DNA from 2 places in the Klebsiella sp. KE9456 genome. Region 1 is predicted to be linked to the other one. Evidence: predicted binding sites of a transcription regulator. Region 1 holds the regulator's gene; the other holds the start of a gene.
The links. Region 1 encodes CRP, which controls carbon source genes, mostly activating them, when cyclic AMP is high. Its sites were predicted from a motif close to ATGTGANNNNNNTCACAT; they were not measured.

Region 1 (4,213 bases):
CGGCTAAACGGGCGTTGTTCGTTAAACAGCTCCAGCAAATTGACGCCAGGTTCGAGCTGTTCAGCGATATCCGCGGGATGGGGCTGTTGATCGGCGCTGAGCTGAAACCACAGTATAAAGGCCGGGCGCGTGATTTTCTGTATGCCGCGGCAGATGCCGGGGTGATGGTACTTAATGCCGGCCCGGACGTGATGCGTTTTGTGCCGTCGCTGGTGATTGACGACAGCGATATTGCCGAAGGGATGACGCGCTTTGCCCATGCGGTTGAGCGCGTGCTTAGCGCTTAGCGGCCCGTAGCCAGATGCCATGATGTGGGCGCTGACGCCATGCCACCGACGAAATCGTGTGCATGGTGTTCAGATGCCCAAGGATCCGCTGCAAATGCTGCTCCATGGCGCTGAGCGGGCCGCGGGGAACCTCGGCATCCTGCGCTTCCATAATGTTCACATCTCCTGCGCTGCCTGGCCCATCGGAATCCAGACGTTGCTGACAGCGCTGGAGCGCAATTTCGCACGACTCCAGATAACGTTGCGCTAAATCCGGCGTCAGCATATTGTGCTCGCGCGCCAGCGTTGTCATGGCATTAATATGTTCGACGATGAACTGGCTATGGGTGACCCACAGCTTCATATCTTCCAGATAGTGTGTGTTAAAACCAGGTTCCAGCATCGCCTGATTCAGTGAGTTAAACAGCGCATTATGGGCCTGATTGACGCGCATTCGCTGATAGGCCAGCGCAGGGGCCTGATGATCGTCGCTAAGAATAAGCCGGATGGCTCCCTGATCGGCTTCCAGCGCATCGTGGGCGTTTTTGCGTAGCAGGCCGCTCTGCCACTGCGGCCATAACCAGAGCATTCCGCCGAAGGCAATCAGGCAGCCAATCAGCGTATCAACCAGCCTGGCAACAATAATCTGTTCGCCGTTCAGGGTGAGCAGTTGCAGGGTATATACCGCCGTAACGGTAAACCCGACCATCGCCCAGCCGTAATTCTTACGAATAATCAGGTAGCTTAATAGCGTGATGAAGAGCATGGCGGTTAGCGTATAACCTTCCGGGACGTGAAAATGCAGCGTCAGTCCGGCGATGACTAATCCGGCAAATGTCCCGGCAGCCCGGTGGACGATCCGCACCCGTGTTGCGCTGTAGCCGTTTTGCGTCACGAAGAGCACGGTCATCAAAATCCAGTAGGGTTTTGGTAAATGCAACGCGCTGCCCATCAGGCTGGCGACACTCAGCATTACGCTGATGCGCGCCGCGTTACGTAACGCCGGTGATTTAAGCGACAGATAGCTTTTCAACGCCGGTAGCAGCGGCAGGCGGCGGGTTTTATCCGCCATCAGATTTCGGGAGTACAGAGGGCGCTGGGTGCGTAAAACCCGGGCAATGCGACTGAAATGCCAGGCGCAAAACTGGCCGACCGGGTTATCCGGATGCTGCCAGGCGATCTTTTCCAGAGCGCCGATCTGTTTATCCATCTGAAAGCGCTGAGGATAGCGATGGTAAAGCAGATCATCCGCCAGTTCGCGCAGTCGAGCGGCGATGGTTTGCGCGTTCCAGCGAATTACCGCTTCTGCGTGGCTGCGCTCCACCAGTTTCTGCACCTCTTCCGGTTGGTGCAGGCTGACGGAGATGTGCTCCTGGAGATCCAGACCAACCTGGAAAGCGCGCAGCAGGCGTTTATGATCGCTGTGCTGGTTGGCCGCCAGCATATGCATCTGCTGGTAGCACTGGGTAATCAGATCGACCACTTTTTGTTGGCGGTTGAGCAGGGGCGGCAACGAGGTGGCCGGATCGGTATGCTGGGTCAGCAGGCTGTATTTGGCTTCACAATAACTGGCCAGCTCCCGATAGAGCAGGCTCAGAGATTCGCGCAGCGGCTGTTCGCGCCACAGCCAAAACCAGAACCAGTTAAAAATTCCATACCATAGGGTGCCGAGTGCATAGATTAGCAACGGTTCCTGGATCGGCATATTGCCTGCAAGGCTCAGAGTAAAACTGGCGGCGATAAGCGAGGCGGGTAACAATCTCGCATGAAGCGAACTGATTTCGGCAGTAACGCCGAGAATCAGGGTCAGCCCGGTCAGGATTAGTGGTAAAGGAATTTCCCGCTGCAGAAGGAGCTGGACAATCAGGCTACTGCCAGCGAACAAGCAGCCGCCAATGATCAGGCGCTTAAAGAAGCGTTTATGCGGTGTATCCAGACCGGCAATATTGCAGCAGGCAGGAACGAGGGAAAACAGGAGTCCCTGCTGTAAATGACCAAGAAGAAGTCCCGTTGCAACTGGCAGACATAACACCAGCGTTTGCCGCAGTGCATAGTTGACTTCCGGGTGATAAATCAGCCTGCGCCACATGGGGAGGAAACAAAAACGGCGTATTGTCAGACAATACGCCGTTTTACCGACTTAACGGGTACCGTAGACGACGATAGTTTTACCGTGCGCGGAGATCAGGTTTTGATCTTCCAGCATTTTCAGTATCCGGCCAACGGTTTCGCGGGAGCAGCCGACGATCTGACCAATTTCCTGACGGGTAATTTTAATTTGCATACCGTCGGGGTGGGTCATTGCATCCGGCTGTTTTGCCAGATTCAGCAGCGTCTGAGCGATGCGACCGGTAACGTCGAGGAAGGCAAGGTTACCCACTTTCTCAGACGTAACCTGCAGGCGACGCGCCATTTGCGAAGAGAGACGCATCAGGATATCCGGGTTTACCTGGATCAACTGACGGAATTTTTTGTAGGAGATTTCAGCCACTTCACATGCGGTTTTAGCACGTACCCAGGCGCTACGTTCCTGACCTTCTTCAAACAAGCCTAATTCACCGATGAAATCGCCCTGGTTGAGGTAAGAGAGGATCATCTCTTTGCCTTCTTCATCCTTGATGAGTACAGCCACTGAGCCTTTAACGATGTAGTACAGCGTTTCTGCTTTCTCACCCTGGTGGATCAGCGTGCTCTTTGAGGGGTACTTATGAATGTGGCAATGAGACAAGAACCATTCGAGGGTAGGGTCTGTTTGCGGTTTGCCAAGCACCATGCGCGGTTATCCTCTGTTATCAGCTATCTCCGGGTGCCGACACTACACGGCATCCGGGCATGCAATCGTATTAAATCCCTGTACCTGGGAATCTGGCTGGAATTTTTCCGCAGCCTGTAATGTGAACTCCTCTGCATACATGCAGTACATCAATGTATTACTGTAGCATCCAGACTGTTTTAGCATAGCTTTCGCTGCATGTCTCCTGGTGTCTCGCTTCAGCATGACCCAGGTCGCCTTCCGTTGCCAGAATTGTTATGTGCGCGTAATCTGTCAGGAAAATTACAGCTCTGGAGTTCAATTTATGCAAGCGCGAGTGAAGTGGGTTGAAGGGTTAACCTTCATTGGAGAGTCGGCTTCTGGTCACCAGATTCTGATGGACGGGAATTCCGGTGATAAAGCCCCCAGCCCGATGGAAATGGTGCTGATGGCGGCGGGCGGATGCAGCGCGATTGACGTCGTCTCCATTTTACAGAAGGGGCGCCATAACGTCACCAACTGTGAAGTCAAGCTGACCTCGGAACGTCGGGAAGAGGCGCCGCGTCTGTTTACCCATATTAATCTGCATTTTATCGTGACCGGTAAGGCGCTGAAAGAGGCTGCCGTTTCTCGTGCTGTTGACCTGTCAGCGGAAAAATATTGCTCGGTGGCGCTGATGCTGGAGAAAGCGGTAAATATTACCCACTCTTATGAAGTGATCGAAGAGTAAGCCAACAAGACCCCGGCAGACGTTCGCGCTACCGGGGGGAGTCATTCGTTAACTGATTTTCCTGCCTTCCATCAGCCGCTCGACCAGCGGCGTCATGATCAGCTCCATCGCCAGTCCCATTTTGCCTCCCGGTACAACCAGAGTGTTCATATGTGAGATAAACGAGCCCTGAAGCATGGCCAGAAGCCAGGGGAAATCGATGTTTCTCAGATTACGGAAATGGATAACGACAAAGCTCTCATCCAGTGAAGGAATGGCTTTGGCCGCAAAGGGATTGGAGGTATCCACCGTGGGAACGCGCTGGAAGTTGAGATGGGTACGCGAAAACTGCGGGGTGATGAAATTGATGTAATCCTCCATTGAGCGAACGACGGAATCCATTACCGCCTCACGGGAGTGCCCGCGTTCGCTGGTGTCGCGGATAAGCTTCTGGATCCACTCCAGATTGACGATGGGCACGACGCC
Region 2 (4,213 bases), on a different contig from region 1:
CGCTGGGACTCATGTCGCGCTGCGTGGTCATGATCCCGTGGACCACGCCGCCGATACTCAGCGCCTGGCTGGCGACGGCGGGAGACTGGCGGGCGGTCGTGGTACAGTTGATCATCATCATCTTTGGTGTATTCTTCTACCTGCCTTTCCTCAAGGTTGCTGAGCGAGTGGCCTTAAAAAACAACGGGATAAACAAACAATAAGGAACGGTAATGGCGGCAAAGTATCTTTTGATTGCGCGGGAAATTAAAAAGCGAATTATCAGTCAGCAGTATCCCGCCAGCGCGCCATTACCGGATCAGTTCGCGTTAGCAGCGGAGTTCAGTACCAGCCGAATGACGATCCAGCAGGCGATGCGCCAGCTTATCGTTGAAGGGCTAATTTATACCCGTAAGGGGCAGGGCACGTTCGTGCGCAAAAATTTCCTGCAGCTTTCGCAGTGGGATTTGCCCGGTAGCGACTATTTTGGCGCGACCAAAACCTGGGAACACCTGGGCGAAGTGGCAAGCCGGGTGATTCGTTTTGAGCTGCGCTTTCCGACAGAAAAAGAGCAAAGTTCGCTGCTGATTGACGCTGATGCGCCAGTCTATGATTTTGTTCGCCTGCGGCTGCTTAATGATGAACCCGTGTCGCTGGATCTGACCGTGATGCCCGTGGCGCTGGTTCCCGGCCTGAATAAAACGCATCTGGAAAGCTCGGTGTTTCGCTACGTGCGGGAGACGCTGGGGCTAAAAATAATGGGTTCATATCGTGTGGTTCGGGCGATGAAACCGCAAGAACTGGATAGAGAATACCTCAACTGCGAGCCCGGCGATCCGGTACTGGAAGTGGAACAGGTCGTCTATCTGGAGGACGGTACGCCGCTGGAGTATGCCCATTGCCACTATCGCTACGATCACGGCGGCATTATTCTGGTTAATAACGGATAAAAAAAGGGCGGGCCCTGGCCCGCCGCTGTGCATTATGTGCCGTTAGTTCAGGCGCACCGGCATGCCGGAACGGTTGTGAATGGCCTGTTCCAGCACGCTCTGGTCAACATCACTCTGACCCGTTACCGCCTGTACCGCCTTGCTCAGGGTAATTGGCACGATTTCATTGCCCTGGAACTGCTCTTCGGTAGTAGACAGCGGGTTGTGCACTTCAATGAAACGGCTGCCGTCAGGCTCGGTGGTGGCTTTCACCGGCTCATCGATAAACTCAACGCGTGTGCCGACCGGCACGTTTTCAAACAGGAATTTGATGTCGTCGTTACGCAGACGCACGCAGCCGTGGCTGACGCGCAGGCCGATACCGAAGTTGGCGTTGGTGCCATGAATGGCGTACAGGCGGCCAATATAGAGCGCATACAGCCCCATCGGATTGTCAGGGCCGGCCGGGACAACGGCTGGCAGCGGTTCGCCTGCGGCAATATATTCCGCGTGCATTTTCGCGGTAGGGGTCCAGGTCGGGCCTGCTTTTTTGCGCTCAACTTTGGTGACCCAGTTGATCGGCGTGTCTTTACCTAACTGGCCGATACCGATAGGCAGCACGATGACGGTGTTGGTGCCTTTCGGATAGTAGTAGAGGCGCATTTCCGCGCTGTTGATAACAATCCCTTCATGAACGGTGTCCGGCAGGATCAGCTGCTGCGGGATATTCAGCACGGTACCGCCTTTCGGCAGAAAGGTATCCACGCCAGGGTTGGCCTCCAGCATGTTGGACAAACCCATCTGGTATTCAGCGGCAAAATATTCCAGCGGCTGCTTGTTATCTTCCGGAACGGTAATGACCTGATTCTGGCCAATCAGACGGCTGCCGTCAGTAGGCAGTGGATAGGTTACAGCAGAAGCTGTGTTGCAAAAGCCCACGATTGCGAAGGCTGCCGCGATGAGAGTTGATAATTTCATATGCTTTATGTCGTGGGCGATGTTAATGCCACACTGGCCTTTGTCAGTTTAAACAGGAAGTCGATGGGAGCGCATTATATGTGCATTCTGGCAAACAGGTAAATGAGATGTGTACGAAATCACATTTTTTTCCTGCTGCTATGCATGCCATGTGCGGTTACTGACCATCAGGACAATTGCCGGTGTGAAAACGGGAGGGGGTTACCCCTCCAGAAGCCGCGACTGAAGGGCTTCGCGCGCCGACGGCGTGAGCTGATACTCTTGCTCAAGCCAGGCGTCAATACTTGCGTAGCGTTCATCAATCTGGGCGAGAGCCGCGGTAAGATATGACTCATGAACCGTCATGATTTCCGCCAGGGTCTGCCGTCCGCGGGCGGTCAATGCGTCGCCGAGCGATTCGAGCATGAATTCTTCAACCTGCATCAGCATGCCCTGGGTGAGCAGGTATTCCTCCATCACCGTATGTCGATCGCAGCCGAGCGCCAACAGCGTCAGCGCACAGCCAATGCCGGTACGGTCTTTACCCACCGCACAATGCTGTAACAGCGCGCCGTCGAATGGCTCCATCAGCCATTTGACCAACTGGCGGTAGGCAGGGTTGTTGAACGGCAACTGACGATACAGCTCCAGCATAAACTGTTGACCGTCAACGGCATTAAGCGTCGCGGCGTTAAACTCGGTCACTTTTGCGTTGACGTGGTGAACGAGTGGGTTAGCGGGAGCATTAAGGTAGTGAGCCAGTTCGTTTAGCTTGTCGGGACTGCGCCTGACTTCTCCCGGGTCGCGATAATCAATCACCCGGCTAAGGGGGATTGCGTCGAGATGGCTTAAGTCATCGGCGGTCATCATATGCAGCGAGCCGGAGCGGAACAGTTTACCTGAGCGCACGCGGCGGCCATCGGCGGTACGCTGGCCGCCCAGATCGCGAAAGTTGATACCGCCCTGTAGCGATAAGAAAGCCGGATGGCTGGAGAGTCTTTTCATAGGTTCCTTCCATGTTTAAGTAGAAAAATCACGCAGTAATAAACAGTGTAACCGCGCAATATGACACTGACCCTAACACAAGCCACATTGATGATTTTATAACGGCCCGTGAAAAGTGAAGCATTTGCTGGCATAATGTCTGGTTTATCACACTTCTCATTCTCATTTGTCAGGATAACCCCGTGCTAGTATCCAGTAACGTCACCATGCAGTTCGGCAGTAAGCCGCTGTTCGAAAATATTTCCGTCAAATTTGGCGGCGGCAACCGCTACGGCTTGATTGGTGCCAACGGTAGCGGTAAGTCCACCTTTATGAAGATCCTCGGCGGCGATCTGGAGCCAACGCTGGGCAACGTTTCCCTCGACCCTAACGAGCGTATCGGTAAACTGCGTCAGGATCAGTTTGCCTTTGAAGAATTCAGCGTGCTGGATACGGTCATTATGGGCCATGCTGAACTGTGGCAAGTAAAGCAGGAGCGCGATCGCATCTACTCTCTGGCAGAGATGAGCGAAGAGGATGGCTATAAAGTCGCCGATCTCGAAGTGCAGTATGGCGAGATGGACGGTTATTCCGCCGAAGCGCGCGCTGGTGAACTGCTGCTCGGCGTCGGTATTCCGATCGAACAGCATTATGGCCCAATGAGCGAAGTTGCCCCCGGCTGGAAGCTGCGTGTGCTGTTGGCTCAGGCGTTGTTCTCCGACCCGGATATTCTGCTGCTTGATGAACCGACGAACAACCTGGATATCGATACCATTCGCTGGCTGGAGCAGGTGCTGAACGAACGTGACAGCACCATGATCATCATTTCGCACGACCGTCACTTCCTGAATATGGTCTGCACCCATATGGCGGATCTCGATTACGGCGAACTGCGTGTCTATCCGGGCAATTATGACGAGTACATGACCGCAGCGACGCAGGCCCGTGAGCGTCTGCTGGCTGATAACGCCAAGAAAAAGGCGCAAATTGCTGAACTGCAATCCTTCGTTAGCCGCTTTAGCGCCAATGCCTCTAAATCTCGCCAGGCCACCTCCCGCGCTCGCCAGATTGACAAAATCAAACTTGATGAGGTGAAGGCCTCCAGCCGGCAGAACCCGTTCATCCGTTTCGAGCAGGATAAAAAGCTGTTCCGTAACGCGCTGGAAGTGGAAGCGCTGGCGAAAGGCTTTGATAACGGTCCATTGTTTAAAGGCGTCAATCTGCTGCTGGAAGTGGGTGAAAAGCTGGCGGTCCTCGGTACCAACGGCGTGGGTAAATCGACGCTGCTGAAAACCCTGGTGGGCGATCTGGCGCCGGATAACGGCACCGTGAAATGGTCAGAAAATGCGCGCGTTGGCTATTAC

Region 2: a site for CRP is predicted at 1,994-2,011, ahead of ldtB (L,D-transpeptidase). Genes of this name have one in related genera too.

What each region holds. Positions count from the first base shown of each region.
Region 1 is NZ_JBDYQK010000027.1:13,975-18,187, reverse strand. Features, by position in the region: gene ABK821_RS21760 (aspartate aminotransferase family protein) at 1-287, shown strand, start outside; gene ABK821_RS21755 (YccS/YhfK family putative transporter) at 277-2,355, opposite strand; gene crp (cAMP-activated global transcriptional regulator CRP) at 2,407-3,039, opposite strand; gene ABK821_RS21745 (OsmC family protein) at 3,344-3,748, shown strand; gene ABK821_RS21740 (phosphoribulokinase) at 3,797-4,213, opposite strand, start outside.
Region 2 is NZ_JBDYQK010000005.1:29,254-33,466, reverse strand. Features, by position in the region: gene ABK821_RS06485 (PTS transporter subunit EIIC) at 1-203, shown strand, start outside; gene ABK821_RS06480 (GntR family transcriptional regulator) at 213-929, shown strand; gene ldtB (L,D-transpeptidase) at 972-1,886, opposite strand; gene ABK821_RS06470 (tyrosine-protein phosphatase) at 2,088-2,870, opposite strand; gene ABK821_RS06465 (ABC-F family ATPase) at 3,053-4,213, shown strand, end outside.